4 regions of the Mesorhizobium sp. LCM 4577 genome follow, and region 2 is predicted to be linked to each of the others. Evidence: riboswitches for the same ligand, from Rfam matches in the RefSeq annotation. Region 2 holds a riboswitch; each other region holds the start of a gene.
The links. A riboswitch is a leader RNA that binds a small molecule or an ion and turns the genes downstream of it on or off. The one in region 2 is predicted to bind cobalamin.

Region 1: it holds a riboswitch for cobalamin, as region 2 does, so the genes downstream of both, LCM4577_RS18730 (DUF1636 family protein) here and LCM4577_RS28015 (DUF1636 family protein) in region 2, are expected to answer to the same signal.
Region 3: it holds a riboswitch for cobalamin, as region 2 does, so the genes downstream of both, LCM4577_RS19780 (CbtB domain-containing protein) here and LCM4577_RS28015 (DUF1636 family protein) in region 2, are expected to answer to the same signal.
Region 4: it holds a riboswitch for cobalamin, as region 2 does, so the genes downstream of both, bluB (5,6-dimethylbenzimidazole synthase) here and LCM4577_RS28015 (DUF1636 family protein) in region 2, are expected to answer to the same signal.

The regions. Positions count from the first base shown of each region.
Region 1 is NZ_MDDU01000016.1:14,297-18,811, forward strand. Features, by position in the region: gene LCM4577_RS18715 (iron ABC transporter permease) at 1-442, opposite strand, end outside; gene LCM4577_RS18720 (ABC transporter substrate-binding protein) at 472-1,419, opposite strand; gene LCM4577_RS18725 (ABC transporter ATP-binding protein) at 1,451-2,239, opposite strand; gene LCM4577_RS18730 (DUF1636 family protein) at 2,236-2,616, opposite strand; cobalamin riboswitch at 2,706-2,911, opposite strand; gene LCM4577_RS18735 (helix-turn-helix domain-containing GNAT family N-acetyltransferase) at 3,247-4,182, opposite strand; gene LCM4577_RS18740 (alanine racemase) at 4,263-4,515, opposite strand, start outside.
Region 2 is NZ_MDDU01000046.1:179,712-185,745, forward strand. Features, by position in the region: gene LCM4577_RS28005 (cobaltochelatase subunit CobN) at 1-948, opposite strand, end outside; gene cobW (cobalamin biosynthesis protein CobW) at 965-2,002, opposite strand; gene LCM4577_RS28015 (DUF1636 family protein) at 2,005-2,430, opposite strand; cobalamin riboswitch at 2,470-2,673, opposite strand; gene LCM4577_RS28020 (hypothetical protein) at 2,733-3,146, opposite strand; gene LCM4577_RS28025 (winged helix-turn-helix domain-containing protein) at 3,213-4,412, opposite strand; gene LCM4577_RS28030 (NADH-quinone oxidoreductase subunit A) at 4,748-5,113, shown strand; gene LCM4577_RS28035 (NADH-quinone oxidoreductase subunit B family protein) at 5,104-5,685, shown strand; gene LCM4577_RS28040 (NADH-quinone oxidoreductase subunit C) at 5,690-6,034, shown strand, end outside.
Region 3 is NZ_MDDU01000018.1:42,632-56,860, reverse strand. Features, by position in the region: gene LCM4577_RS19820 (hypothetical protein) at 1-189, opposite strand, end outside; gene LCM4577_RS19815 (MFS transporter) at 357-1,544, opposite strand; gene arsC (arsenate reductase (glutaredoxin)) at 1,545-1,958, opposite strand; gene LCM4577_RS19805 (MIP/aquaporin family protein) at 1,955-2,653, opposite strand; gene LCM4577_RS19800 (helix-turn-helix transcriptional regulator) at 2,689-3,039, opposite strand; gene LCM4577_RS19795 (DUF6428 family protein) at 3,082-3,603, shown strand; gene LCM4577_RS19790 (hypothetical protein) at 3,706-3,978, opposite strand; gene LCM4577_RS19785 (histidine phosphatase family protein) at 4,124-4,699, opposite strand; adenosylcobalamin (AdoCbl) riboswitch at 4,785-4,928, shown strand; gene LCM4577_RS19780 (CbtB domain-containing protein) at 4,930-5,139, shown strand; gene LCM4577_RS19775 (CbtA family protein) at 5,186-5,926, shown strand; gene LCM4577_RS19770 (hypothetical protein) at 6,086-6,559, shown strand; gene LCM4577_RS19765 (DMT family transporter) at 6,624-7,571, shown strand; gene LCM4577_RS19760 (DUF1259 domain-containing protein) at 7,726-8,625, shown strand; gene LCM4577_RS19755 (cation diffusion facilitator family transporter) at 8,793-10,124, opposite strand; gene LCM4577_RS19750 (metal-sensing transcriptional repressor) at 10,135-10,392, opposite strand; gene LCM4577_RS19745 (Ku protein) at 10,493-11,317, opposite strand; gene LCM4577_RS19740 (hypothetical protein) at 11,683-12,018, shown strand; gene LCM4577_RS19735 (hypothetical protein) at 12,048-12,197, opposite strand; gene LCM4577_RS19730 (hypothetical protein) at 12,446-12,628, shown strand; gene LCM4577_RS19725 (YkvA family protein) at 12,690-13,070, shown strand; gene LCM4577_RS19720 (hypothetical protein) at 13,323-13,484, shown strand; gene LCM4577_RS19715 (hypothetical protein) at 13,607-13,828, opposite strand; gene LCM4577_RS19710 (hypothetical protein) at 14,165-14,229, opposite strand, start outside.
Region 4 is NZ_MDDU01000035.1:148,969-154,350, forward strand. Features, by position in the region: gene LCM4577_RS25580 (pirin family protein) at 1-756, opposite strand, end outside; gene LCM4577_RS25585 (DUF2277 domain-containing protein) at 766-1,032, opposite strand; gene LCM4577_RS25590 (exodeoxyribonuclease VII small subunit) at 1,069-1,320, opposite strand; gene LCM4577_RS25595 (histone deacetylase family protein) at 1,324-2,250, opposite strand; cobalamin riboswitch at 2,366-2,543, shown strand; gene bluB (5,6-dimethylbenzimidazole synthase) at 2,586-3,317, shown strand; gene LCM4577_RS25605 (hypothetical protein) at 3,318-4,301, opposite strand; gene LCM4577_RS25610 (TetR/AcrR family transcriptional regulator) at 4,535-5,128, opposite strand; gene LCM4577_RS25615 (MFS transporter) at 5,249-5,382, shown strand, end outside.

The DNA of each region.
Region 1 (4,515 bases), on a different contig from region 2:
GGATTAGTCGCTCCGGTCCCTGCCCCTTCACTCGCGACACCAAGAGAAGCACGATCGCCGCCGCCAGCACGCCACCGGTGAAGGCGGCGAGCGGGAGTGTCCAGATGCCGAATGTGTCGCCGAATACGGTAATAACGGAGACTGCACCGGCGGCCGCGCCCGAGGAGAGGCCGAACAGGAACGGGTCGGCGAGGTCGTTGCGGGTGACCGTCTGCAGCAGCGCGCCGACGACGCCGAGGCCGGCGCCGACGGCGATCGCCAAGAGCGCGCGTGGCAGCCTCAGGTCGACGACGATGCCGCCGACCGGGCCGGACGGGCTCTGGCTGTCGAGCCCCGCCGCATGCGCCAGCGCGCCGACGACCTCGCGCAAGGGGATCAGCGTCGAGCCATAGGCGATCGAAAGCAGCGCGAGCGCGACCAGCAGGATCGCGCCCAGCGCCATCGCCAGGACGAATGGCTTGCGCCGCGGTCTCAAAACGCTTCCGGATGCATGGCCCTGGCGATCTTGCCGATCGCCTCGATATTGGCGGGCCCCGGCGTCAGCTCGGCGTAGCGGAGCGCCACGAAGCGCTCGTTCCTGACCGCGTCGGTCTCCTTCATTGCCGGATGCGCTTTGAGGAAATCGAGCAGTTTCCTGTAGCCGCCGCCATCCTGGTAATCGAGCAGGATGAGGAACTGCGGATTGCGCGAGGCGACCGTCTCCCAGTCGGTGTTGCCCCAGCTCGTCGCCATGTCTGCCATGATGTTCTCACCGCCCGCGGCAGCGATCATGGCGTCGGGAATGGCGAATTTGCCGGCGGTGAAGGGCTTGTCCTCGCCGGAATCGTAGAGGAAGACGCGCGTGCCCTTGGCGTTGCCCACTTTCGCGGTGATGCCGGCGAGCTCGGCCTTCCAGCCGTGGACCAGCTTTTCGGCCTCCGCCTCCTTGCCGAAGATCTTGCCGAGCTTCTCGACGTCGCCATAGAGCAGGTCCATCGAGGCGGCGGGACGGTTCTTGTCGAGATGGACACAGCTCTCGGTCAGCACCAGCGTCTTGATGCCGTGCGGAGCGAGCGTGTCGGGCGTCACCTCGCCGCCCGGCTTCATGCCGTAATACCAGCCGGCGAAGAAGAAATCGGGCTGCACGGCGACGAGGTTCTCGAGCGTCGGATATTTCGGCGCCAGCTCGGGGATGGCGCCCTGCTCGGCCTTGAACTCGGGCCCGACCTTGTACCAGCCGGTGATGCCGGTGAGCCCGACGATGGACGGCTGCAGCTTAAGCGCGAAAGCCATCTCAGCCATGTTGAGATCCTGGATGACGGCGCGCTTCGGCGGCGCGTCGAAGGTAAGCGGCTTGCCGCAACTGTCGACGGTGACCGGGAAGGCGAAGGCGGCCGAGGCGACAAGCGAGAAGGCAAACGACAAAGCGAGGCGTTTCACGGGGCATGCTCCTTGTTTGTGTTGGGCAGGTTCAGGATGGCGAGGAAGCGCGCGTGGGCAGCTCGAAGACGGTGAGCTCGCGGTCCTCGGTCGGGTGCCGCAGGCGCAGCACATCGATGCCGAACACCTCGCGGATGAGCGGCTGCGCCAGCGCGTCGCGTGGCGGCGCCAGCGCGCGCAGCCGGGCGTTGCTCATCACTGCGACGCTCGTGGCGAAGGGCGCTACGAGGGCCAGATCGTGCAGCACGGCGACCACGGTCATGTTGAATGCGGCGACCAGCTCGAGCAGCTCGCCGCGGGCGCGCGGATCCAGGTGGTTGGTCGGTTCGTCGAGAAACAGGATTTTCGGCTCCTGGGCGATGGCGCGGGCGAGTTGTGCGCGCTGGCGTTCGCCACCGGAGAGCGAACCGATGCTGCGCGCGAGTAACGGCAATAGCCCGGTCCGGCGCAGCGCTTCGACGACGATGTCGCGATCGTTGTGCCGGCGCCTCAGGCCGGCATGCGGGACGCGGCCGAGCTCGACATAGTCGATCAGCGCCAGCCGTGGATCCGGCTGGTCCGTCTGGCCGACGACGGCAATGCTCAGCGCCCGCTCGGCCGCGGTGATCCTGTCCAGCCGGCGTCCGGCAAGGCGAACCTCGCCGGCGCTCGGCCGGAGCGCGCCGCATAGCATGCGCAGCAGCGTCGTCTTGCCGGCGCCGTTGGGGCCGATGATCGCGAGCCGCTCACCCGCCGCCAGCGACAGGCCGACATCCTCGACCAGCGTCCGGCCGTTTGCCATGGCACGAAGAGCGCGGGCTTCAAGCAGGGGCGCGCTCACCGGACCTGCTCCCTGCCCCCGGCCGGGATGCGCGCCAGTATCTTGCCGGCGAGCCTTGCCGGGCGCTGGTCGGAACTGCACCAGCCATCGGCCAACGAGGCATAGAGTCTGGCAAACTCGACTAGCGCGCCGGCATCGGTGCCGCTGTCGATCGAGCCGAAGAGATAGCTGGCCTTGCCTTGCGCGTTGAAGGCGACGGTCAGTGGTCGCGAACAGCCGGCCATGCAGTCGACGGTCTCGACAGCAAAAGACGACGCCAAAGTCCCGGCAAGCCTGGAGCGCAGTTCGGCGCACAGATCCTCGCCGGACCTCAGCCTGGTCACGGTGTCGCGGCATAGCGAACAGACGATGATACGATGGTATGCGGTGTCCAGCATTTCCGTCACTTCCCAAAATGGCGACGGAAGGATGCCGGACGAGTCGGCCGAAAGGCCGGTGCCCGCGTCTCCTCCCGGCACACCCCGTCCGGTCAACTCGTGTCGATGGCAGGTCTCCTGGCTCGCGGGTCGTTGCGCCATCCGCCTTCCCAGCCTTGCCGGCCAGTGGCGTTTCGGATGGAGCTCGCCGCTCACAGTTGCGGGGGCAGRCACGGCCTCGACCCGGATAGGCCTCACCGTGTTCCCTTTTCACCCCTCGCCTTGCGGTTCGGGGACCATGACGTAACGATCGTAGGTAGTCCGGCCGCGAGTCGCAACGGGCTTCCGCGCAACCTTGTCACCGTTCGAAGCGACCTGCCTGAAAAGATGCATTTCCGATTGATATGTAATAACGTTACATACAGCTGGCGGAGGCGCTTTTGTCAACCCCCTTCTCCAGCCGTCGCGACCAACATCGGAGAATTTTCAGAAACCGTTCGGGTTTCGAACATGGGCACAGCGTCGAGACGGCTGAAGAGCTCCAGCGGGGTGGAACGTCAGGATTTCCTGGTACACCTCTTATCCGTCTCGGCGCTGCGCGCCGATCAGCCTTCTCCCCCGTGAGCCCGCAAGGGGAGACGGGAAAGAGAGCTAAAGCTCCAAATTCCAGGTCTGGCCGACCAAGTCCTTGCCGAAGGAATGATGGCGTTCCTCGTCGACCAGCTTGAAGCCCGCGGCCTGGTAAATGCGGCGGGCCGAGCCAAGAATGTCGTTGGTCCACAGCGTCAGCGTCTTGTAGCCCTTGGCTCGAGCAAAGGTGATGCATTCGTCGACGAGCCGCCGGCCAATACCAAGGCCGCGCGCCGACGGTTCGACATAGAGCAGCCTGAGCTTCGCCACCTTGGGCGATTTGCGCATGACGAAGACCGAGCCCACCACCTCGCCTTCGCGCTCGGCGATCCAGCTGCGCTCCCATTGCGGGACGAAATTCTTGACGAACTCGCCGAGGATCTCGGCGACCAGCGCCTCGAAGGTTTCGTCCCAGCCATATTCCTGCGCGTAGAGCATGCCCTGGCGACGCGTGACCCAGCCGATGTCGCCGACCTGCAGCGGCCGCAGGATATAGGGCACCTTCGGCTCGGGCCTGTCGCCGAGCAGGTCCTGCACCGTGCGCATGGCCTTGACCAGCCTCTCCTGGTCGACGGGCGCCAGGCGGTCGAGCAGCGCGCGCACCTGGTCGTGCGAATCCCGGTTGAGCGGCGCGAAGGCCTCCCTGCCGGCCGGCGTCAGCGCGATCGAGGCCCGGCGCGCGTCCGCCTCGCTTGCCTCGCGCTCGACCAGGCCACGCTCCTCGAATTTCTTCAGGAGCCGGCTGACATAGCCGGGGTCGAGGCCAAGGTCGCGCACCAGGTCGCTGGCGACCAGCCCGTCGCGATTGGCAAGCTCATAAAGCACCCGCGCCTCGGTCAGCGAGAAAGCGCTCTTCAGCAGGCCCTCATCGAGCAGGCCGATCTGGCGGGTGTAGAAGCGATTGAAGGCGCGCACCGTATCGACGCGTTTCTTGCCGGGGTGATCGTGGATGGTCATGGGAGTCCTCCTGTCGTGGACAGGATCAATCATTTAGTTGACTGAGTCAATAAAATGATCATCACGGCTTCGTGCGTCCCTCACCCCATCGGCAGCACCGGCCAGAACTCCACGATCCGCCCGCCGGCGAACACCGCAATCGCGCCGAAATGCTGCAGCACCGCCTCGCTCTGCGTCGGCCGCAGGAAGGCGTAGTCGCCGGGCTTCACATCGGCGCCCGCCGGCAGGCCCATGAATTGCTGGTTGGACGACAGCCCGATCAAGCCGTTCGGCTTCATGCCTTCGGGAAACGCCGGCTCGGCCATCCACTTGCCGCCATAGAGATAGCAGCCC
Region 2 (6,034 bases):
GGATGTCGGGTCTTTGAGGCTGGAGACGAAGATCGGCACGGGCGCCAGGCCTTGCTGCTCCAACGCTTCCGCGAGAGCGTCGATGGGCGCTACGTCTGCCGCCAATAGCATCGAGCGGTAGAAGAGGATGGGGATGACGCCGAACTTGTTGGCGTCGAGTTCCGTCGCCCCCCTCTCTGTCCTGCCGGACATCTCCCCCTCAAGGCGGGAGATTGCTTTGTCGTCGACGGTTTCGCCAATCGCAGACGTTGCAGATGGTTCTTTTGACGCCCTTGAAGAAAACGCGCCAGGGTTGATGACGGCTGATCTCCCCCCTTGAGGGGGAGATGTCCGGCAGGACAGAGAGGGGGGCGAAGGATCGCCGACCTCTGAAAGGTCCGGCTTCTCAACGACACCAACTCCCGGCTCATAAAACCCCGCCTTCGGTACGCTCACCAGCTCGGCAACCGCCGCTTCAGCCCCCGCCAGCCTCGCCAATCTCCGCACCAGCGCCGCCATGTTCGCCGGACCGCCCTCTCGGAAATAGCCGAGCAAGGCGTCCAACTCCTCGCGCGGCAGGGTCGAGGCTTCGATCAGGCGCTGGTCCTCGTCATGGCTTTCACCGGGCAGCAGCGCCAGCTTGATGCCGCGCTCGCTCGCCACTGCCGCCAGTTGGTCGCAACCGTAGCGCCACCACTCATAGCCACCGAGGATGCGGACGAGGATGACCCTGGCGTGGCGGGCGACGCTGTCGATCCAGAGATCGACCGACATCGGGTGGCGAAGGTCGCGCAGCGCCGCAAGCCGCATCGAGGGCAGCCGCGCCGCATCGGCCTTCCAGGCGGCGGCCAGGCCGGCGAGATCGCTGTCGGTGAAGGACAGGGCCACGACATCCGCAGGCGTCTGCCTGAGGTCGATCGGCTCGGCAAGATCGTCGAGCGAAGCGGATGTGGTGGCGAGGATATGCATCGCTGTCCGATTTGCCTCAGCCGGCGAGGATACGCTCGATCGCCGGGCGGTTCAGCCCCTTGAGGCCGATGACGACGAGCCGCGAGCGGCGGTCGTCCTCGGCTGTCCAGGCGCGGTCGTAATAGTGGTTGACACGTGGGCCGACGGCCTGCAGCAGGAGGCGCATCGGCTTGCCGCCGACTTCGACGAAGCCTTTGACGCGCAACACGTTCTCCTGTTCGGCGGCAAGGGCGACGCGCTTTGCCAGTTCGTCCGGATTGGCGATCGACGGGATGTCGATGACGAAGGAATCGAAATCGTCATGCTCGTGGTCGAGCTCGTCGTCGTGATGGGTCTTGCGGTTCTCGATGTCGTCCTCGACGGCGAGGCCGAGGCCGAGCAGCACCGACGGGTCGACTTTACCGTGAGTGGTCGGGACGACCTTGACGGCGCGCGCCACGTGCTCGCCGATAACGGCGTTGGCGCGCTGCGAGCCGGCGGCGTCCATCAGGTCGCTCTTCGACAGGATGATCAGGTCGGCGCAGGCGATCTGGTCCTCGAACACCTCTTCGACTGGATCGTCATGGTCGAGCGAGTCGTCCGCCGCGCGCTGCGCCTGCAAGGCGTCCATGTCGGATGCGACGCGGCCGTCGGCCAGCGCCGGGCCGTCGACCACGGCGACGACGCCGTCGACCGTGACGCGGCTCTTCACCGTCGGCCATTGGAACGCCTGGACCAGCGGCTTCGGCAGAGCGAGGCCCGAGGTCTCGATCAGGATGTGGTCGACCTTCGGCGTGCGGGACAGGATCTGGTCGAGCGCCGGCACGAAGTCGTCGGCGACGGTGCAGCAGATGCAGCCATTGGCGAGCTCGACGATGTTTTCTTCCGGACAGGTGTCGACGCCGCAGCCCTTCAGGATCTCGCCGTCGATGCCGACATCGCCGAACTCGTTGACGATGATCGCCAGCCGCTTGCCCTTGGCGTTTTCGAGCAGGTTGCGGATCAGCGTCGTCTTGCCGGCGCCGAGGAAGCCGGTGACGACGGTGCAGGGCACGCGGGATAAGGAAGCGGTCATGGTCAGTCCTTCAGCATGTCGAGGGGAGGGATGCGGGCAACCAGGCCGCGCTTGAGGGAATCGGGCCGGCCCCGCCAGGGGATCAGGCCATCGGTCGAGGTGGCGAAGAGCTTTGCGCCGGCAACGAGGTCGGCGCCGCTGGTCGTGTCCAGATCGCCGAAGACGTAGCTCCAGCAGCCGTCGCGCAGCAGCGCGGCGCTCAATCGGCGCTTGCAATTGCCGAGGCATTCGACGGTGCGAATGCGGATATTGTCGCTCGAGGCGGCGCGGCGCGTGTCTTCGGCCAGCAGCGCGCCGGCGCGGGGATGTGCGTCGGATCCGGTTTCGTCGCGGCAGGACGAGCAGACGATGACGGTCACGCCGGCCAGCGCATCGGGCTCGGACGAAATGTCCGCACTGTTTGCCGGGAAACTGCCGTTGCGATCCAAAACCAGGCTCCTTGCCCGGAAAACCCGCCGGGCATTCGGATACTTTTAGTCTCAGACGGCAGGTCTCCTGGCTCGCGGGTCGTCGCCTCAGATGCCGCCTTCCCGGGAACATCCCAGTGGTTTTCGGCCGGGGCTCGTCGCTTACAGTTGCGGGGACAGCCGCGGATTTGGGTTTTGGCCCGCACCGCATTCCCTCTTGGCTCCTCCCTTTGCCGGGAGAAGACCGTCTGGGTCAGGATTTAGGCTTACGGCCAGGCGCCTGTCAACGCGTGGCTACGACACGGTCGTGTGGGCCAGRGCCATTACCAGCCCTCCCAGCCCTTCGGCGGCTTTATCGGTTTAAGATATGTTCCCACGAGGCGACGGGGCGCAGCGGCTGCCGGAAGCATGGTTGGCGAACAACCTCTCGGGCAGATCGGGCTCCACATCAAGATAACCCGGCTCCTATCCGATTCTGGTTGCTGATCGTCGAGCAGATATTGATCGCCAACCGTCAGCAGGCCACAGGACTGCTTGATGTCGTCGTCGATCTCTCCGTGTTCGGAACTCAGCCAGCGCAGCAGCAAAAACGCCGCCGCGTCGGCGTCTACGCCGCCGCAGTAGATTACGGGTTTGGTGACTTCTACCCATTTCGACTGGGACGCAGCGTTTGCATCGAGCGTAGAAGACAGCATTAGAGCTGCTACTACCAGACACTTGAAACCATTGAGGGTCATCAAACCAAAGCTCGGTTCATAGCAAGCTTTGTTCTATTTTTGTTCTTTTTGTTTGTCAACGCGCTGCTATGGCATCGCCATGTCGATCAGCGCCGGTCCGAGGTCGCCGGCCGGCGTCACTTCGATCGCCTGCAGGCCGAGCCATGCCTGCATTTGCTTCAGTTCGTCGAAGAGCTGTGCGGCGGTTTCAGCGGGAGCACCGGCTTCGGCATAAGCGGCATGGACGCGCAGCACGCTGGCCGGGCGGTCGGCGCGCAGATCGACGCGGGCAACGATGCGGTCGCCGAGCAGGAAGGGCAGCACGTAGTAGCCGTATTGGCGCTTTTCGGCCGGCGTGTAGATCTCGATGCGATAGCGGAAATTGAAGAGCTTTTCGGTGCGCGTGCGTTCGAAAACCACGGGATCGAACGGGGCAAGCAGGGCACGCGCCTCGATCCGGCGCGGGATTCGCGCGTCCTTGTGGAGATAAGCGGGCTTGTCCCAGCCTTCGACCTTCACCGGCAGCAAATCGCCGGCTTCGACCAGTTCCTCGATGCGGTCCTTGGTGTCGCCGGGCGCCAGCCGGAAATAGTCGCGCAGGTCGCCATAGGTGGCGATGCCGTGGGCGCGTGCCGAGATGCGCAGCAATTCGCGATGCGCGTCCTCGACCGAGGGCACGGGCAGGTCGAGCACGGCCTGCGGCAAAACGCGCTCGGGCAGGTCGTAGTAGCGTTCGAAGCCGCGCCGGTAGGCGGTGGTGATGCGACCGGCCCAGAACAGCCATTCGAAAGCGTGCTTGGCCTCGCTCCAGCCCCACCAGCCGCCATTGCCCTTATGGCCTTCGATATCTGAGGCGGCGATCGGACCGCGATCGGCGACCTCTCTATAGATCTCATCAATCATGTCCTTGCGTTCACGGCCCCATTTCGCCAGGCCGAGATACATCTCGTCGCCCTGCTCGGCGCGCTGCATGCGCCAGCGCATCAAGGGATAGGTCTCGACAGGCAGGAACGAGGCCTCGTGCGCCCAATATTCAAAGACCGCACGCTTGCGGGTGACCGCCGCATTGTCGAGCAGCGCCAGCGGGTAGGGGCCAAGGCGTGAATAGAGCGGCATATAATGTGCGCGCACCACCGCACTGACGGAATCGATCTGCAGCAGGCCGGTCCGCGAAAGCACGCGGGCAAGATGGCGTCGGTCCGGAACACTATTGGGCCTGGGGTCGTTGAACCCCTGCGCGCCGAGCGCGATGCGCCTGGCCATGGCGAGCGAGATTTTCTCCTTCATCAAGGTGTCCTTGCCCCGATCGTCCGTCGGATTTTTAGCCGGTGATTCCGGCCATGCTAGCAGGCAAATGGCGGGAGATATGTCAGGAGAGAAAAGTGGAGTAAAAAGTGAAGGAAATCAAACAGGAGCGGATCGGACCAGTTTCTTCCGATAAGGCGTCCAGGGCCGCGATTTGAACAAGGTTTGACTTGCGTCACCGAAACCGCTGCGCTAACCCTCGCCGCGTTGCAGCATGGGCCCTCTTAAAACGGTTCAGCGGTTAAACTGTCACGCTTCCGCATTAGAGTTCGTTGCTGTAATCAAAGTGAACTGCCCCGCCGAAGGAAAGCCGCCGCATGAGCGCACTCCTGAGTTCTTACCTGCCTATCGTCCTGTTCATCGCCGTGGCGATGATCGTCGGTCTGGCGCTGATCGTCGCTCCTTTCCTGGTGGCCTACCGCAATCCCGACCCGGAAAAGCTTTCCGCCTATGAATGCGGGTTCAATTCGTTCGACGACGCCCGCATGAAGTTCGACATCCGTTTCTACCTGGTGTCGATCCTGTTCATCATCTTCGATCTCGAGGTCGCCTTCCTGTTCCCGTGGGCCGTGTCCTTCTCGAAGCTCGGCATGCTCGGCTTCTGGTCGATGATGGTGTTTCTAGCGGTGCTGACCATCGGCTTTGCCTATGAATGGAAAAAAGGAGCGCTGGAATGGGATTGAACGACAGTTCAGGCACCCTCGTCGCGCCGAAGCCCAAGGGCATCATCGACCCCAACACCGGCAGGCCGGTGGGGGAAGACGATCCCTTCTTCCTCGAAATCAACAATGAGCTGGCCGACAAGGGTTTCCTTGTCACCTCGACCGAAGCGCTCATCACCTGGGCGCGCAGCGGCTCGCTGATGTTCATGACCTTCGGCCTCGCCTGCTGCGCGGTCGAGATGATCCATACCTCGATGCCCCGCTACGACTCGGAGCGTTTCGGCGTCGCGCCACGCGCGTCCCCGCGCCAGTCAGACATCATGATCGTCGCCGGCACGCTGACCAACAAGATGGCGCCGGCGCTGCGCAAGGTCTACGACCAGATGCCGGAGCCGCGCTACGTCATCTCGATGGGCTCCTGCGCCAATGGCGGCGGCTACTACCACTATTCTTATTCGGTGGTGCGTGGCTGCGATCGCGTCGTGCCCGTCGACATCTATGTGCCCGGCTGCCCGCCGAGCGCCGAAGCGCTGCTCTACGGCATTCTCCTTCTGCAGAAGAAGATCCGCCGCACCGGCACGATCGAACGGTGAGCCGATGACCCTGGCGTTGAACGAACTCTCCACCTATCTCGGCGAGAAGCTCTCCGGCCGCATCGGCGAAGCCGTGCTTGCCTATGACGAACTGACCATTTCCGTCGAGCCGGGCAATCTGATCGAGGTGGCGACCTTCCTGCGCGACGATCCGCGCTGCCAGTTCATCTCGATCATCGACATTTGTGGCGCCGACTACCCGTCGCGCGCCAGGCGGTTCGATGTCGTCTATCACCTTCTGTCGCCGAAGCAGAATGTGCGCATCCGCCTCAAGGTCCAGGCCGACGAGGAAACGTTGGTGCCGTCGCTGACCGCCGTCTATCCAGGCGCCGACTGGTATGAGCGCGAG
Region 3 (14,229 bases), on a different contig from region 2:
TTCGGCATTGGCCTGGGACGTGTAGGCCTTCGTCCCGGCGTCGGTCAGTTTCTTGCCGTCGGGCTTCGTGGAAACCACCGAGCATTTCTTGGTGGTGGTGTCCTTTGCCACCCAATACTGCGTAGCCGCAAATGCCGGCACGCTGAACAGCGCAACAACCGAAGCTGCAACCAAAACCTTGCGAATCATAGCGTTCTCCCAAGTTGAATGCGGTTCGACCCGTTCATCCGGGAGTGCTGTTGCCCGACAAGTGGATGAGCGAACCGAGCCGCCGGCCAGCCGTATCGTGAACCGGCCATCAGGGGCAATTTACAAAAATGTAAAGTTCGGCCGGGCTGCAGGGCCGTGAGACGAAGCTATCCGCGCACCACCGCGAGAAGACAGGCGCAGAGCCCCACATTGACCGTGGCGGCAACCGCGAGAACGATCAGGACGAGATTGCCGCCGCCCATGCCAAGAAGCAGCGCACCGATCGAAGGAGCTGCCGCCTGGACGATGAGGCTGGGCGTCGCGAGCTTGCCCATCAGCGCCGCGTATTGCTGCGGGTCGAACAGCACCAGCGGCAGCGCGCCGCGCGCGATCGTGTGGATGCCGTTGCCGGCGCCGTAAAGGATCAAAGCGAGTGCAACGAAGGTCTGGCTCGCCAGGAGCAGCCAGATCCCGGCCGCGAGCAGCGATACGGATGTCAGCATCGTCCAGATCGGATGGTGCCGGTTGCGGCCGATCAGCAGCTCCGCCACCCGCGCTCCAACCTGTGACGGGCCGACCAGGGCGCCAAGGCCGACGGCGGCCGCAAGGCTCACGCCGCGCAGTTGCAGCAGCGTCAGCAGGTGGACGGAGAGCATGGATGCGATCATCGCGGCCAATGTCAGGATGGAAGCCAGCAGAATGAACCGTGCCCGCGTCCTGCCCGCGGTCGACGCCTCCTTCGACCTGTCTTTCGTTGGCGCGGGCGCCGCGGGCGGAGACGGCGGTATCATCCGGAGATGGAGCGGCAAGCAGATCGCCAGATGGATGGCCGCGTAGGAGAGGCAGGCGATACGCCATCCGCCATGCTCGACTAGGAAGGCGCTGAGCGGCCAGCAGACCGTGCTTGCGAAACCACCGAAGAGCGTCAGGTTGGTGATGGCGCTTCGCGCTCCGTGTCCATAGAGGCGGCCGAGCGTTGCGAAACCGGCATCGTAGAGGCCGCTCGACATGCCCAGCCCCATGAGCAGCCAGGCAATCAGGTAAAGGGGATAGGTGGTTGCCGTCGCCAGCAGCGAATGCGCTGCGGCCAACAGCAACGAGCTCACGGCAAGCACGGGCCGACCGCCATGGCGCTGGATCAGCCGCCCGGTAACGGGAGAGACCAGCCCGGCAAGCAGCAGCCCGCAGGACAGCCCGGCAACGACCGACGCAAGCGACCAGCCGGTATCCCTGGCAATCGGTGCGGCAAGAACGGCGGGCAGATAGTAGGACGATCCCCAGGCGAGGATCTGTGTGACGCCGAGAGCCGAGACGAGGAGATGGCGGCTGCGGGCGAGCGGTGCCGTGGCTTCCAATCAGACTTGCCCCGGCCCGTAGGCGACCTTCTCGCCATCCTCCTTGACGAACTCGCGCACCGGATTGTCGAGCAGCGGCAGCACCGCTTCCGAAGGCCGGCACAGCCTCGTGCCCTTGGGCGTTTCGACGACAGGCCGGTTGATCAGGATCGGATGGGCGAGCATGAAATCGATCAGCTCGTCGTCGCTCCATTTCGGGTCGGCGAGGCCTAGTTCGGCGTAAGGCGTTCCCTTCTCCCGCAACAACCCGCGCGGGTTGATCCCCATCGCGGCGATCAGTTCCAACAGCCGTTCGCGACTCGGCGGCGTCTTCAGATACTCGATCACCACAGGTTCCTCGCCGCTTGCGCGGATCATGGCGAGCGTGTTGCGCGAGGTGCCGCAGGCGGGATTGTGATAGATGGTGACCGTCATGGCTCTGCTTTCAGTAGCTGGTGTTGCTGAACGGTTTCGGGCTTGAGCAGCCAGCCCATCAGTGCCAGCGCGATCAAGGCGCCGGCCAGCTCGGCGGCAATGAAGCCTGGCAGATCGACCGGCCTGATGCCGGAGAAGGTGTTGGTGAGCGAGCGCGCCACGGCGACGGCGGGATTGGCGAAAGACGTGGACGCCGTGAACCAATAGGCCGCCGTGATATAGAGCCCGACCAGCCACGGCACGGCCCGTCGCTCGAAACGGAGGCCGGCGAGAATAACGGCGACAAGGCCGAATGTCGCGACCACTTCCGAGAACCACTGCGCCGGTCCGGCACGCAGCTTGGTTGCGACCTCCAGCATCGGCAGGGCGAACATGAGGTGCGCCGCCATCGTGCCGGCAATGCCGCCGGCGACCTGCGCGACGAGATAGGCAACGAGATCGCGGGCTGGCAGCGACCGGTTGAGGCGGAACACCAGCGAAACGGCCGGATTGAAATGCGCGCCGGAGATCGGGCCAAGGACGGTGATCAACACCACCAGCATGGCGCCGGTCGCAAGCGTGTTGCCAAGCAGCGCCAGCGCTGTGTCATGCGTCAGCGTCTCGGCCATGATGCCGGAACCGACGACCGTCGCCACCAGCAGACCGGTGCCCAAGGCTTCAGCCGCGAACCGGCGCGGAAGATCAAAAATGTTCATCGATCAGCCTTGCGTTGGGCAGCGGGGCGCACCGATCACTGCCGCGCCCTCTCGCCCGGCCGGCAGCAAGACGCCGCAAGCGCCGGCGCGCAGATTTCCGGGCGACCCGAGCAGCAATCCTCCATCAGGAAGCGGATCAGCCCGGACAGCGCATCGTACTCGGCACTGTAGACGATCGAGCGGGCATCGCGCCTCGCGGTCACGAGGCCAGACCGTTCCAATTCCTTGAGATGGAAGCTGACATTGGAGGGCGAGACCTCGACTTGTTCGGCGAGGGAACCGGCGGAAATGCCTTCCGGTCCGGCGACGACCAACAGGCGCAACAGGCGCAGGCGTGTTTCCTGCGACAGCGCGCCAAAGGCGATCAAGGCTTGACGTTCATCCACGTTTCAATAATCCTTGAAATATTGAAATGAGGAATAGCCGACATGCTCTCTTCTGACAACCGGAAAAACGTCACCCCGGTCGACCCCTCCGACCTGACCATCGGCGATCTCATGGCGGCGCTGGCCGATTGCAAGGACAAGCCATTGGTGTTCCGCTACGGCGGACGGGCGGTGAAGCCGGGCTACCATGTCACCGAGGTGAAGGCGGGACAGTTCGCGGCGCTGGATTGCGAAGCGAATCCGGAATCATGGTCGGAGATATTCGTCCAGCTATGGGACGTGGACGAAGGCGGCCCGGTCCATATGCCAGCCGGCAAGTTCGCCGCGATCATCCGCAAGGTTTCGGACCACGTCGCTCTCGATCAGGCGGCGAAGCTGACGTTTGAGGTCAGTGACGGCGTCCGCCCCATGGAGTTGCACCGGGCGGCTCAGCCAAGCGTCGTTGGCGGTGTCATCGAGGTCGAGCTGACGCCACGACCGGCAAGCTGCAAGCCGCGCGACCGCTGGCTGACGGAACAGAAGGCGGCAAGCCAGCCATGCTGCGGGGCGAGCCGCTGTTGCTGATCCTGCGAAGGGCGGCGAGCGGCGCCGCTGCTTCAGAACCGGATCATGGTGTTGGCCTGCAACAGACAGGATCAAGTGACGGATCGGTGAGATGCCTGCGCGTCAGTCCTTCGGCGCGTTGCTGTAGAGCGCCACGCCGACGCGGTCGTTGCGCCGCCACCGCACCAAAGCGCGATAGGCCATGTCGTCGGCCGGAACCTCGAGCAGAAAGCGTTCCGGGATGTCCATACCGGCGGCCACGCGCAATTCCGCGCCCTGCTCGTGCTGATTTCTGACCGAACAGCCGATCCTGACGCCATTGGCAATGATCGTGGCTTCCTTGAGCACGAATTCGCGCACATGAAGGCGGCGCTCGGTCTCGGGATATTCGGCCATAGGCGACGGACTCCTCGGGCGAGGCTCTCCTCGCCACGGGCCGCACCCTAGCAGCGAGGCGTTTCCGTTCCGTTAGCGATCGCTGAAACGGCGGACTTCGCCTTCGCCGGCGACCGCTCGTCGCCAGGCAAGTGCTTTTCCAGCGCTATCTCGCGGCGGCGACCACGCCGCTCGCATGCAGCACCCAGCGGCGCCCGTCGCTGCGGAATTCGGTGTGTGACAGCGGCTCGATGTCGATCTTCCAGACGGCGGAGAGCGGCGCGCCCAGCACATGCACGATGGCGGCGCGGATCGGCACGGCATGGGTGAGCGCGATGGTGTGGCCGCCCTCGCCGGCCAGGCGCTCCATCAGCGCCGCGCCACGCAAGGCGACCGCGGCAAGCGACTCGCCGCCATGGGGCGCGGCGTCCGGATCGGAAAGCCAGGCCGCCATGCCTTCCGGATCCTCGGCCTGCACCTCCTCGAAACCTTTGCCGGCCCAGCGCCCGAAATCCTGCTCGGCAAGCAGCGGCTCGACCGTCGCGTCCAGGCCGAGCGCTTCGGCCGTTCCGCGCGCCGCAAGCGCCGGACTCGTCCAGACGCGGTCGGCCCGGCGCAGCGACGAAGCGATCGCGCCGGCGCGCTTGAGAGCGCTCGGCTCCGGCGCCTCGTCCTTCGGAAAGCAGCCCTTGCGCGTGCTCTGCGTCGCGCCGCTTGCGATCATCGTCAGGCGGGCGAACATCCCAAAACTCCGTGGTCCAGTGAAATTTCAGCCGCGCGAGGCCGCGTTGGCCATTACATGTCGTTGACAGGCGAACGAAGTGCTGACAAGTGTTTTAGCGCTATACGGGATTGGAAGCCGGTGCGAGTCCGGCACGGTCGCGCCACTGTGATCGGCACAAGCCGAAAGTCAGGCCTTATTCCGCAGCATTGTTCGATCAACGGGACGCAGTATCCCAAGGGAGGTCAAATATGTCCGACACCACTTTCGCCCCCAGCTACGGTCCGGTTGCGATTCCGGTCCGCGAGCTTCTGCCTTGGGCCATCTTCGCCGGCCTGATGCTGATGCTGATGCTCTATTTCGTCGGCGCGGAAGAAGGCGCGACCTCGCTGATCCGTGGCACGGCGGTGCACGAATTCGTGCATGACGGCCGCCACCTGCTCGGCTTCCCCTGCCACTAAAGCGGTTCAGCATCGCTGAACCCGCTTTCGACGAAGGGTTCTGAACATGGTTGGAAAACTCTTGCTGCGCGGCTTGCTTGTCGGGCTGGTCGCCGGGATTCTGGCATTCGCCTTTGCTCGCGTCTATGGCGAGCCGCAGGTCGATAAGGCGATCGCCTTCGAGGAACAGCAGGCCCAGGCCGCCGGCGAGGCGCCGGAGCCCGAGATGGTCAGCCGCGCCACACAAGCCGGTATTGGCTTGGCGACCGGCGTGCTGATCTATGGCGCCGCCCTTGGCGGGCTGTTCTCGCTGGTCTTTGCCTATGCCTATGGCCGGCTGGGCTCGCTCGGCCCGCGCGGCACCTCGGCGCTGATCGCGCTGCTCGGCTTCCTGGCCGTGATCGTGGTTCCGAGCCTCAAATACCCGGCGAACCCACCGGCTGTCGGCAATGCCGAGACAATCGGTTACCGCACAGAGCTGTTCTTCATCATGATCGTGGTGTCGATCGCGGCGATGGTGGCGGCGGTCGGCCTGGCGCAACGGCTGTGGAACCGGCTCGGCGCCTGGAACGCCTCGATCGTCGCGGGCCTGGCTTTCCTCGTCGTCTTCGCGCTGGTGAAGGCGGCGCTGCCCGACATCAACGAAGTGCCGGAGACCTTCTCGGCGACGGTGCTTTGGCAGTTCCGGGTCGCCTCGCTCGGCATCCAGCTCGTGCTGTGGACCGTCGTCGGGCTCGGTTTCGGCGCGGTTGCCGAACGCGTGGTCGCGGTGCGTGACCAGCGCAGCCCTGCCCGCCGCTACGCCTGAAATCCGATGCGTTGGCCGCCACGGTTCCGCGCCCTGGCGGCCAATTTCTTTTTGGCGACCCTTTTCGCCCTCCTCCTGGCTGCCCCGGCCCAAGCCCATAGCGGATCTTCCGTCCTTCCGCCTCCCGGCATCCAGATCCCCAGCCTCACCCATGGCCAGATGGCGGTGATCGCGCGCTATCGCGGCGACATTCTCGCACTCGCGCAAGCACAGACGGTGACCGATCCGACCTTCCGGCGGCTCTACAATCACGGCAACCTGCAATACACCTACTGCCTCTGGGGCCTGATGCCGGGCAGCCTCGGCGATGAGGAGAGCCCGTTCAACGAATGCAGCCACGCCTATCTCGCCACCGCCAAGGCGCTGCTCACCTACATGGCGACGATGCCGTCGGCAGCGCATGAGGCGAAGGCGTTGATCTCCGACATCGATGCCGAGATGGTGCGCAGCGGCGCGTCCTGGATCCTGTGCCAGTTCAGCGGCGAGACCTTCAGCACCGGCGCGGTGATCGAGCCGCGCTGGCGGACTGTGTTCTTGCATCTGCCGAGCCTCGCGGTGCTTCTTGCGACCACCGCAGCGCTGATCGGGGCCAGTTGGATGATCTTCGGCAGGCCGCGGCCCCGCACAGCCTAGCCGCGGGCCTCGTGCTGGCGTAAGCGTGGCAATTGTCCGGCTCCCGGATTCGCAGTCGCCAGCCATGTTCGCCCCCGAAGCCTTCGCCGTCACCGCCGCCTTGTGCAGCGCGCTGAGTTCCATGTTCCTCAGCGAGCTCAAAGGCCGCGTTCCCCTCCTCCAGCTCGCGCGCTGGCAAATGCTCGCGACCTTCGTCATGACCGGCTCGGTGTCGCTGGCGATCGGCGGCTGGCACACGATCGGACCAAGGGAGTTCTGGCTGCTCGCCGGATCGAGCTTCGCCGGCATCAGCATCGCCAGCACGACCTATTTCACCACCATCTATTCGGTCGGCCCGCGCATCACGGCGCTGCTCTTTTCGCTCACCTCGCCTTTCGCGCTGGCGCTCGGCTATCTCGTGCTCGGCGAAACCGTCAGCCACTGGCAGGCGCTGGGCGTAGCGCTGGTGCTTGCCGGCGTCGTGCTTGCGATCGGCATGCCGCGGCGCTTCCTCAAGCGCGGCGACCTGGCGCCGGCGATGCCGGTCGTCACCCCTTCCACCGTGCCGGTCAGCACTGTGCCCGGCCCGCCGCTCACCGGGCGCCTCGGACCAGGCGTCGTGCTCGGCGTAATAACGGCGCTCGGCCAGGCGATCGGCACGCTTCTGGCGCGGCCGGCCATGGCTGTTGGCGTCGAACCGTTCACGGCTATGGCGCTGCGCTCGGGCCTCGCCGTGATCCTGTTCGTCGCCCTTGCAGCGACGCCGTTCGGCAGGGGCAAGCGGGAGGCCGCCCAGTTCGGCACGGTCGGGCTCGCCGTGCTGTCCGCCTTCGTCGGCACCTCGCTCGGCATGTCCTGCCTGATGGCCGCGCTGCGCACAGGCAATGTCGGCATCATCTCGACGCTGTCCTCGATGACGCCGGTCATCATCTTGCCGATGGTGTGGCTGCGCAGCGGGCAAAGGCCGACCGCAGCCGCCTGGGCCGGCGCGCTGTTGGCCATCGCCGGCACGGCGCTGATCAGCGTGCGGTGACGCGTTGCGCATCAGCGCTCGTGCCAAAAAGAGCGACGAACACGCGAGCCGGCGGCCTGATGACCGAGCGCATCACAATTGCGCGAGCGTGACGGCATCTCGGAACGGCAGACGTTTTCCATTTGGGCGCCTGGGCTGAACACAGGAGCAAATCATGCGTGGAAAAATCATAACTGGCCTCGCCTTGGCAGCCTCCCTTGGAATTGCCCAACCCTCGCTTGCCGCACCCGACTGGAAGGCGGTAGCGCAGGCACTCGGGAAATCCGGCCAAGAGGTGCCAGGGGGCATCTATCGCGTCGGGCTGCCTCGTTCGGACCTGAAAGTCACTCTCGACGGCTTGGAACTCAAACCAGCCTTGGCGCTCGGTTCGTGGCTCGCATTCAAGCCCATGGGCGATCACGACGCCATGGTGATGGGCGATCTCGTCTTGACCTTGCCCGAGATCGACCCGGTGATGATGAAACTGATCGAAAGCGGCATTGAGATCACGGCTCTTCATAATCATCTGCAGAGAGCCCAGCCGGAGACGATGTACATGCACGTCCTGGGGCACGGCGATCCGGAGAAATTGGCCACGGCGCTGCATTCGGCGTTGCAGCAAAGTGGAACGCCGCTGTCGGACGCACCGGCGAGCGCCGCCGCTGCTTCGAAAGCGATCGATCTCGACACGCAAACCATTGACAAGGCGCTTGGCCACAAAGGCAAGGTCAACGGCGATGTCTATCAGATCAGCATCCCGCGCGCAGAGACCATCAAGGACGATGGCATGGACGTGCCTGATGCAATGGGTTCCGCGATTGCCATCAACTTCCAGCCCACCGGCGGCGGCAAGGCCGCGATCACCGGCGATTTCGTTCTGATCGCATCCGAAGTGAACCCGGTGCTACGAGCTTTGCGGGAAAGCGGGATAGAAGTGACCGCCGTGCACAACCACATGCTCGACGATCAACCCCGGCTGTTCTTCATGCATTTCTGGGCAAATGACGATGTCGGGAAGTTGGCCAAAGGGCTGAAGCTGGCGCTCGATCAAACACACACCAGGACAGGTAGCTGATCTTTGACGCAGTCCCGGCGGGATTCCGAAGGGCCGTTACGCTGCATCGGTCCGTTTGGCGTCAAACAGCCCAGCTACGAGGCGGAAGGCGAACATCGACGCCGCGCGCCCTTAGTGTTGCGTTATCGCCAGGTAGATTTCGCGCTGGTACTCAAAGAGTGCCTGTATCATCCATTCGCGTGCTCATGGTGATGGCCTTCAGGCTCGGCCATGGCAAAGGGCAGATCCTCGCTGTCGGAACCCGCAGCCAGTTGCAGCCTGGCGCTGAATTCGTGCGGCTCAGCCGGGGCGACCAGACTTTGCAGGTAGTGATGGTCGCCGCCGACCGGCGACAGCGGCAGGCTTTCGACCGCGCCGTCCGCCCTTTCGATGGCGACGTTCGCCCGCAGGCCCTCGGCGTGACGCGACAGGCGCAGCCGCATGCGCTCGCCCTGCGGCGTGTCGACGATCTCGAGCAGCCCGCTGGCGAGCTTGCCGGAGACCAGGAACGGATCGGGCGCATGATGGTGGCCCCCTTCCGTCCGTGGCTCGGCAAAGCGCACCGTGGCGACGTCGAGCGCGGGAATGTGCGCGGAGAGCTCGGCCTTGAGCGATGCGGCGATGTTGTTCGCGGCGGCGAGCAGCAGCCCATCATTGACCGCGATTTCCACGTCGACATGCAGCTTGTGGCCGAGCCAGCGGGCCTTCGCGTCGACCACCCTCTCGATCCCGACGACATGGTCGGCGGCATGATGAATCTCGCCGACGAGGCCGGGCTCGACGCCGTCCAGCATGCGCGTCAACACCGAGCGCGCCGATTGCCAGACGATGCCGAAGATAGCGGCGGTGATGATGAGGCCGATGATCGGGTCGGCCAGCGGATAGCCGAGCCAGACGCCGAGCGCGCCGGCAACGACGGCAAGACTGGTGAGCCCGTCGGTGCGGGCGTGATAGCCGTCGGCGATCAAGGCCGCGCTGTTGATCTGGCGGCCGACGCGGATGCGGAACACGGCCACCGCCTCGTTGCCGAGGAAGCCGATCACGCCGGCCGCGGCGAGCCAGCCCAGGAACTGCACCGGCTGCGGGTTGAACAGGCGGTTGACGGCTTCATATCCAGCCACAAGCGCGCTCGCCAGGATGATGAGCACAATGACGATGCCTGCCAGGTCCTCGGCCCGGCCGAGACCGTAGGTGAAGGTGCGGGTCGGCTTTCGCCGCACCAGCACGAAAGCGATCCAGAGCGGAATGGCCGTGGTCGCGTCGGCGATGTTGTGGATGGTGTCGGCAAGCAGCGCCACGCTGCCCGAAGCCATGACGACGACGATCTGCAGGGCGGCGGTGATCGCCAGGATCACGAACGACCACTTGATCGCCCAGATGCCGCGATCGGTGGTGGCGATGGTGGCGTCGATCACGCCATGCGTATGGCCGGGCGGTCCGTGGCCATGCCTCCCATGGTCATGCCCGCTATGGTCATGTCCATGCGTGCCGAAGCCGAACCAGTCCAGAATTTTTCCCACATCAACCGCCTCACAAATATTTGGTGAGCTGCTTCAGCTCCTTGAGCGTGTCCCTGGTCGGCTCGCCGCCTTCGACAAGGCAATGCTCCATATGGTCGTGGATCAGCTCGCGCTTGGCGTTGCCGACGGCGCTTTCGACGGCGTGGAGCTGTTGGGCGAGATCGAGGCAGGAGCGGCCTTGCTCGAACATGGCGAGCACGGCGGCGAGATGGCCGTGCGCGCGCTTGAGCCGGGCGATGATATCGGGATGGGAGCTGTGTATCGTCATGCCGCAACCTATCCCCCAGGGTAGGATGTGGCAAGCGATGCATCGCAAATCCGACGGAGGGAACGGATGACGCGGCTTGGACGATTATCTCCAGTCTTGATCAAGCAGACTTGCGGACGGGCTTCGTCTTCGACGGAGCCTTGATGCCTTCCTTGGCGAGGCTCTTCTTCAGCACCGCAGCCAGATCGATGACGTTTTCCTTCGGCTTGGGTGCGGCCTTCGGCAGCTTCTTGCCCTTGCGTTTGGCATCGATCATCGCGATAAGCGCATCCTCATAAGTGTCCTGGAATTTCGACGGGTCGAACTTCGTTACCTTCTTGTCGATCAGGAGCTCGGCGATCTCCAGCAGGTCCTTGTCGTATTTCGGCGACTTCAGATCCTCGAAGACGCTTTTCTCCGAAACCATCTCGTTGTGGGTACGCAGTTCGGTGAGAAGCATGCCCTTGTCGAAGGGCTGGATCACCACCTCGCGGCCGCGCTGGTAGAGCACCACGCAGGATCTTGCAGCGACCCGCTTCTCCTTCATCGCCTCGCGCAGCACACTGAAGGCCTCCAGGGCCGCGCCGTCGGCGGGAATGAGATAATAAGGCTTTTCCAGGTAGCGAGTATCGATGTCATCCAAGGCCACGAACTCATCGACCTCCAGCGTATGTGCCGAAGTAAGCTTCAGCTTCTTGATCTCGTCGGGCTCGATCTCCACGAAATCATCCTTCTCTAACTCGAAGCCCTTGGTCTGATCTTCGGTCTCGACTACATCACCCGTCTGCTCGTCGACATAGGCGCTTTTCACCGGCAAGCCGTCCTTACGGTTCAGGATCTTGAAATGAACCTTTCCGGCTTCGCTGGTCGCGCCGACCAGCTTCACGCCGCACGAGACCGACCCGACCTTCAGAAAACCCTTCCAAACCGCGCGTGGCGCAACCATATGCCGCCCCTGTTGTCGTTGTGATCACAAGGAACATCTGGCGGCCCGCGTGGTTCCGCGCGGGCCAAGCCACAGCACCTCGGTGGGCAAGACGGCAGGCATATGCGAACGGTGCTCGGCCTTGCGGTCGATCGAGGCACGCGCATCACCTTCCCGATGCTGTTGATGGCATCGCCCGGCATGGCGACTGAACGCAGTATCTGCCGCACAATCTGGCTTCAGGTGATCGGCCGGGCCATAGCGGCAGGTAGCTCAGAGGCAACCAAACACTTGTTTTCTCGTTTATTTCAGCAGCTGCCGGCGCCGTCATGTCGACAGCAATTGGCTCCCGGCCAACAACCGCACGGAGCAGAAAGGAGGCCGCAATGATACGGCCCGTTGTTGAAATAGGGGACAGGGTGGCAGTGGTCGCGACGGTGACCGAGCGCGTCAAGGATCGCGTGACGCTGACGCTCGACGGCAACAGCCATAGTTATTCGATGGTCGAGCCCAACGCCAAGGTTGGCGACAAGCTCAGGCTCGAGGGCGAGGTCGTCCATGTCGATGACGACCTCGGCCGCACGACCGTGCAGGTGCTGGGGCGCGTGAGCGTCGACACCAAGTCGGTCGAGATGATCACGCGACGTTGCGACCTCGACCATATCGGCTCCAATGTGCCTGGCCACCCGCGCCCACGCACCCCGCCGAGACCGCATGGATGACGCGATCGCCACCACGTCGCGAAAACTAACTAGTGCCGCTTGAAATACTGCACTTCGCGTTCGTGCTTTTCGGCCGCTTCGCGCGACTTGAAGGTGCCCAGATTGCGGCGTTTGCCGGTCCTGGGATCGATCTTGCGCGAATAGAGCCGATATTCGCCCGATTTCAGCTTGCGGATCATGGGGGCCTCCTTATGAACCAAGACTTTAACCTGACCGGGACCGTCGCGGTTCCAGGCAGGGCGTCCCGCCCCCTTTTGCGGCCCGGCCGAAAAAAGGCGCCGCTGTCGGTGAACCATTTCACGGACGCAAACGGCCAAATGTCGGAATCGACGCCGCAACGACACGATTTGGTCGGATTATTTGTATTCAAATGACTTTGGCGACGTTATGCGGATGTCGCTGACGTGCCGGATCTGAGGAGGGTGAGATGGTTACGGCGAAGCTTCACGGCGTTGAACTCGTCAGAGGCCAGAAGTGGACGGTGCGTGTCACCGCCTACGGTACGACGCTCATCTTCCCCTTCGAAGCCGAGCAGCATGCGCGCTCCTATGCCGACGGCCAGGCCTTCCGCCTCGGCGTCGAGGTTGTGGAACTGAAGGATTGCGCCTGAGAAGGCCGAGCTCTCGATCGCCACATGGCCTGAAGACCCGCTCGCCCGTATATAGGGCCGCATGTCTATGCTCGATATGGCAAAGCAGTGGGCGCGCAAGATCAGGCGCGATGTGGTGGCGCTCTGGATCGCCGCCCGCGATCCGCGCGTGCCCTGGTACGCAAAAGCCACCGCAGGCGCCGTCGCGGCCTACGCGCTGAGCCCTGTCGACCTGATCCCGGACTTCATCCCGATCATCGGCTATCTGGACGACCTGCTGATCGTGCCTGTCGGCATCATGCTCGCGGTCAAGCTGGTCCCAGCCGATCTGATGCAGGAATTCCGCGAAGAGGCCATGCGACGCGAGAAGCCGGTGAGCAAGGCCGGACTCGCCTTCATGATCGCGCTCTGGGCCTTGGCGGCAGTGGCCCTTATCTGGCTGTTCTGGCCGAAGCCGGCTTAAAGCATGTCTCCCGAAAGTGGGAACCGGTTTCGGGGCAAAGACATGTGTAGAATCAAAAGCCCAAAGCGCAGGGAGCGAATCTGAAAGATCGCGACACGCTCTAGGCGCTTCAGCCGGCATGACCGCGCATGCGCCAGCAGCGCCTTACTTAACATATACATTAGCCGTGCCTTGTATTTTTTGCAAATCAGGACCATGCTAGTGAGACGCGCGAAACGACATGCGCAACGGGTGGGTCAAAAAGGGTCAAGCGTGATGGAGTTCGCAGTCTGCTACGACCACAGCAGTTTCGATCTGGCGCGGTCGATCTTCCTCGATGTCACGGCATTCTTCGCACTGATGGCGCCATGGGCGATCGCGCGGCTGGTCGAGATATCACGCGGGGATGGCGCAGCCCGGCTACAGGCGGCCTGAGGCTGAAAGCCGCAAGGACCTAAAGCGCGTCGCGAGCCTTCAGATTCGCTCCATGCGCTCTTGGTTGTTGATTCTGCGCATGTCTTTATCCCGAAATCGGTTTCCACTTCGGGAGACATGCTTTAGCCGTCGCGGACGACCTTTCGGATCGGCAGGTCGCCGAGCAACGCCGAACAATCGATCTCCTCCTGGAAGTGCGCCTGCGGATCGAGCACCAGCCACGAAGCGTGGGTGCGAAGATCCTTCAGCCTGGCGTTCTTTTGTGCGCGCGCCAGGCGCTCGGCCTCGGCAAGCGAGGCCTGAAAAGGTCTTTCGGCCTTGTGATGATGAGGGATCCTCGACATCGCGGCGGAAAACGCGCCTGCCCGCCTTTCGTTCCGCGCTAGAATGCCGGCCCCGCGCATCCGTTAATTGCGCCGTGTCTCGAAGGATATCGGACGTGGGAGGCCGAATCGACGGTTGGGGTAGCCCGGCCTGCCTTGGCGGTAAAAGAGTACGGCTCTTTGACAGGCAGGCCGGGCTGAAGCGCCGACCATTGGGTTTCCTTGGGGGGAGCCGGCGCAGGGATAGAGTGTCTACTTCCCGTTGCGCCCGCAATTGTTGCTGAGGTCCTATGCGCCAACGCAATGGTCCGACCGGCGGCGTCAATGAAATCCATCCGGCGCCGGAGCGCCCGAACGTCAGGCCCGCGTGGGACGGCTGCCTTTTTGCAGTGTACTTTTGACGAAAAGCTCGGCGTGCCGCG
Region 4 (5,382 bases), on a different contig from region 2:
GAAGTGGGCGCCGCGCTCGGAGGCGACGACGATCTCCTCGCCCGGCTTGAACACCAGAAGCCGCTCGGCCGGGAAGACATCGCCGGCGATCGAGACTTCGCCTTCCAGCGTGTAGATGGCGCGTTCCTCGGCGTCGGCGGGGATCTGCACGCTGGCGCCGGCCGCCAGGCGCAGATCAGCGTAAAGCGTGTCCGATGCGGTCGCCACCGGCGAGCGCCATCCTGAGAATTCGCCGATGACGACGCGGCCGCTGACGCCCTCGGCATCGATCTCAGGCAGGCGGGCCACCGACGTGTTCGCAAACACCGGGGCGATTTCCTCCTTGCCGTCGGGCAGCGCGAGCCAGGTCTGCAGGCCGGAGACCGACATCGGCGCACCGCGCAGCTCTTCCGGCGTGCGCTCGGAATGGACGATGCCGCGCCCCGCGGTCATCAAATTCACGTCGCCCGGCGCGATCACCATTTCGGTGCCGAGCGAGTCGCGATGCCTGATCTTGCCGTCGAACAGATAGGTGACGGTGGAAAGGCCGATATGCGGATGCGGGCGCACGTCGAGCGCATGGCCGGCGCGCAGGATCGCAGGCCCCATGCGGTCGAAGAAGATGAACGGCCCGACCAGACGGCGCTTTGCCGTCGGCAGCGCGCGGCGCACCTCGAAGCCGCCGATGTCCTTGGCGTTGGGGACGACCATCAGTTCGATCTGGTCGCAGGCGAAGGCATCGCCGGGTTCAGGATCATTTCCGGGAAAGAAGCTCATGACTGTCTCTTAGGCGAAACGCAGCGCCGACCTGGCCTTCGCCTTGGCCGCCTCGACCTCGCGGTTGCGCGGTTCCTGGCTGGTTTCGAGCGAATCGATCAGTTCGCGCGCGGCGGCCGCGATTGCCTCGACGGCGTGGTGGAAAGCATGCTCGTTGCGCTTGGACGGTTTCGTCGAGCCGCTCAGCTTGCGCACGAACTGAAGCGCTGCGTCATGCACTTCGTCATTGGTCGCCGGCGGCTCGAAATTGGCCAGGGTCTTGATGTTGCGGCACATGGCTTGGACTCCTTACCTGCTTGCTCTGCCCCCAAGTTATTCCGCGTCCAACGGCTCCGTTCCCGCCGGCTTGCCGTCGCGCGACAGCCGGATCTTCTCGACCTTGTCCTCGGCCGCCTTCAGCAGCCGATCGCAATGCGCCTTCAGCGCCTCGCCACGCTCATAGATCCGGATCGACTGGTCGAGCGGAACATCGCCGCGCTCCAGATCATCGACGATCTTCTCCAGCGCGTCGAGCGCCTGTTCGAAGCTCATCGCCTTGACGTCCTCATTGCCTTCCACTGCCATACCCTATCCCTTCATCAGCCGCCCGACATGGGCGGCGACTGAAAATGCCAGTCCCTGCAGATCGTAGCCGCCTTCCAGCAGGCTGACGAGCCTGTTGGAGCTGTGGCGCCCGGCGCGCTCCATCAGCTTGCCGGTCGCCCAGTCGAAATCGTCCTCGGTCAGGTTGATCTCGGCCAGCGGATCGCGGTGGTGCGCGTCGAAGCCGGCGGAAATGATGATCAGGTCCGGCGCGAACGCATCGATGGACGGCAGCACGCGCGACAGGAAGGCGTCTCGAAACAGGTCGCTGCCGGTCTGCGGCGCGAGCGGCGCGTTGACGATGTTGCCGGCGCCGGTTTCGCTCTTCGCGCCGGTGCCCGGGTAAAGCGGCATCTGATGCGTCGAGCAATAAAGCACAGACGGATCGTCCCAAAAAATGTCCTGCGTGCCGTTGCCGTGATGGACATCCCAGTCGACGATGGCGACGCGCTCGGCCTGATGTTTCTTCTGCGCATAGCGGGCGGCGATGGCGGCCGTGTTGAACAGGCAGAAGCCCATCGCCGTGGTCTTTTCGGCGTGATGTCCCGGCGGGCGGGCGGCGACGAACACATTGGCGGCACGGCCCTCGAAGACATCGTCGACGGCGGCATTGGCCGCCCCGATCGCCGTCACCGCCGCCTGCCAGCTCTTCGGGCTGGCACTGGTGTCGGCGTCGATCGAGACGATGCCGGTCTCAGGGATTGCCGCGCGGACGCGTTCGACGAATTGCTCGGGATGCGCGTAAAGGATCGTTTTCTCGTCGCCTTCGGGCGCTTTGACGCGGTCGAGCGCCGAAAAGGCATCGTCGTCCAGCACACGCTCGATGGCGCGCAGCCGGTCGGGCCGCTCGGGGTGGCCGGGCGGCGTGAGGTGTTCGAGGAAGATCGGGTGCGTGTAGAGACGGGTGGCCATGGCGCCTAATCTAGGCACCCGCGGCCGTAATGACCATGTTTGAAACGCCGAATGGCTGGGGAAATTGCGCCAGCCGATGTCGTCCGCGCCATTGGCGGGCGCCGAACTTTGCGGTAAGGTCACTTCGCTGCCTGGTGCCCGTGACGCGGGAGAATCGGGAACACGGTTGAACTCCGTGGCGTGCCCAACGCTGTGAGGGGGACCGCGCCGGCAAACGCCACTGTCCATGACGGGAAGGCGCCGGAGCGGGACGATCCCGAGCCAGAAGACCGGCCCGGCAGACATGGTCATCCGCTTGGTCAGGCGGATGACTGCTTGTCGCAAGGGGAAATGCGATGACGGCAGCAGCGATCGCCGCGAGCGGCGACGATTTTGACCAATTGGCGCGCGACGCGGTCTATCGTGCGATGTTCACCAGGCGTGACGTGCGCAGCTATTTTGTCCCCGACGATCTCGATGACAGCGTGCTGGCGCGGCTCATCACCGCCGCTCATCACGCGCCGTCGGTCGGCTACATGCAGCCGTGGAATTTCATCGTTATCCGCGACCAGACAAGGCGGCGGCAGGTCCGCGACTTGTTCCTCGCCGCGCGCGAACAGGAACTGCCGGCGATCGAGGCGGAACGGCAGGCGCTGTACCGCAAGCTTAAGCTCGAAGGCATCTGCGAAAGCGCGCTCAATCTCTGCATCACCTGCGACCGGCAGCGATCGAAGGACTCGCCGCTCGGGCGCTGGCACAATCCGGAGATGGACCTCTACAGCACCGTCTGCGCGGTGCAGAATTTCTGGCTGGCGGCACGCGCGGAAGGCGTGGGCGTCGGCTGGGTGAGCATCATCGAAACGGAGGCGCTGAAGCGGCTTCTGTCGATCCCGGAGCATGTCACGCCGATCGCCTATCTGTGCGTCGGCCGCGTCTCGGCCTTCGCACCGAAACCGGACCTCGAAGCGCATGGCTGGGGCAGGCGCCTGTCGCTGCCCGAGCTGGTGATGAGCGAGACGTTTTGCGGCGCCGGAGAAGCGCCACTCAAATCGGCGATTGCGAGACTTAGCGGCCCGCCAAAGCCGTGATCAAGCGGCCCGGGGCGTGTCCCAGCGCGATCCACCGCCGAAGGAGCCCAGCGCCTTGTCGCGCAGTTCCCTGAATTTGGACGAGGCCTCGGCAAGCCGCGTGTCCCATTCGGGATTGGGCACCTGACCTTCGATGGCTTCGAAATAGACCTGCATCAAGGACGCGATGGCGAACGGCTCGATGAAGGCTGCCTTGAAGGCCCAGGCAAAGACGATCGCAAGCACGAAGGCCCAGCCGGCCAATTGTCCGGGCATGACCCACAGGATGGCGGCGGCAGGCGCCAGCATCAGCAGGAAGATGACGAAGGACACGCCCCACATGATCACCCCAAGCCAGACGGCGTTCTTGACCATGTGCTTGCCGTTCTGGGCGTAAAGCACGACGCCTTGGCGCGCCGTCTCGAAGGGCGAGCTCGAATTGACGCGGATGTTGTAGCCCAGGATGATCTCGTCGACATAGGTCAGCGAGATGCGGATGACGGTGTTGATGAAGCTGACGATGCCGCTCAGGCCCGGAATGGGCAGGAAGGCGGCGATGCCGCCGATCAGGCCGGTGATGGCGCGGATGGCGCCCTTGACCAGCTGATCGACGACGAAAAGGATGTTGGCCTCGGCGAAACGCTGGGTGACGACTTCCTTGGCATAGGCGATCTGGCCCTGGCCGTCGGGCACGTCATGGCCGTCGATCAGATGCACCATGACGGAGATATGGCCCGCTTTCAGCACGTAGAGGATGTATTCGCGGATCCAGTAGACGGCGATCGAGACGATGCCGAAGCCGACCACGCCGCCCCAGAGCGCGAAGGACATCGGGCCGTCGGGATCGGTCGAGATGTGGCCGACGCCGTAGCCGACGCTGGCGCCCGTGCCTGTCGCCATGATGTAGGCGACCGTGATGCCGAAATAGACGATCATGCGAAAGACGATGAACGGCCATGTCCGCATCATGATCGACACAGACCGGCCAATGCTGAAGTCCCACATGGCCCCGACTCCCCACACCCCGCGCATGACCCCGAAAATCGGAAGCGATTTTCGGAGAGGATCATGCGCCAAATCAAAGTTTTACAGCGTCCTTTGCGCGTTCAAAGAACGCGCGGCGCTGTAAGAGAATGGCTGGGGAGGATGCGCTCGCCCTATTGATTGTCAATCACGGCAGGGTTGCACCGGCCTGAAACCAGTGCACAACGCGGTGGCCTGGTTACCCAAGCGTGCCCTCAAGGCTTCTTGCGCAAGCCTTCGAGCAGCTGCTTGAACGCCGCGATCGCCTTCTTCGAGGTGGCTTCCGGATCCTTCGAATTGGCGATGCGCTGCGCGGCCTGGCTGCTGGCGCCATTGATCAGCCGCGAGGCCGTCTCGGGATCGACATCGGCGACGACCACGCCCTCTTCCTGCAGCCTGGTCAGATGCTCGGTCATCGAGGCCGTGCAGGCGCTGGCATTCGGCCATTGCGCCGGGTCGCCAAGCACGGCCGGGCCGTCGCGGAACATGATGCGCTGGATCTCCGGCTCCAGCGCCATCTCGATATAGGTGGTGCATTCGTCGACGAAATGCTGCCAGCGGGTCGGCGCCTTCGAGGCCACCTCGTTCACCCGCACGGCCATTTCGCCGTCGATCTCGGCGATCACCGCCTGCAGCAGGCCTTTCTTGTCGCCGAAATGATGGTAGAGCGCGCCGCGCGTCAGACCGGCCGACGCGGTGAAATCGTCCATCGAGGCCTCGGCATAGCCGACCGTGCCGAAGGCGTGGCGGGCAGCCGCGATCAGCTTGGCGCGCGTTTCGGCGATCATCTCCTTGCGCGGTCTGTGCATGGCTCTGGCCCTACTCACATACGCGTCGTATGCCAATTGACATACGCGGCGTATGAATTATCTGACATTCATACGCGACGTATGTAATTGTGGTATTCACCCTTGTCGAGGAGCAGGATCATGCGAAACCCCTATGCGGACATCTTTCGGGCTCCCGGCACCAAAGGCTTCGCAGCGGCCGCCTTCATCGCGCGGCTACCGATCGCCATGGCGCCGATCGGCATCGTGGCGATGCTGTCGCAGACACATGGCGA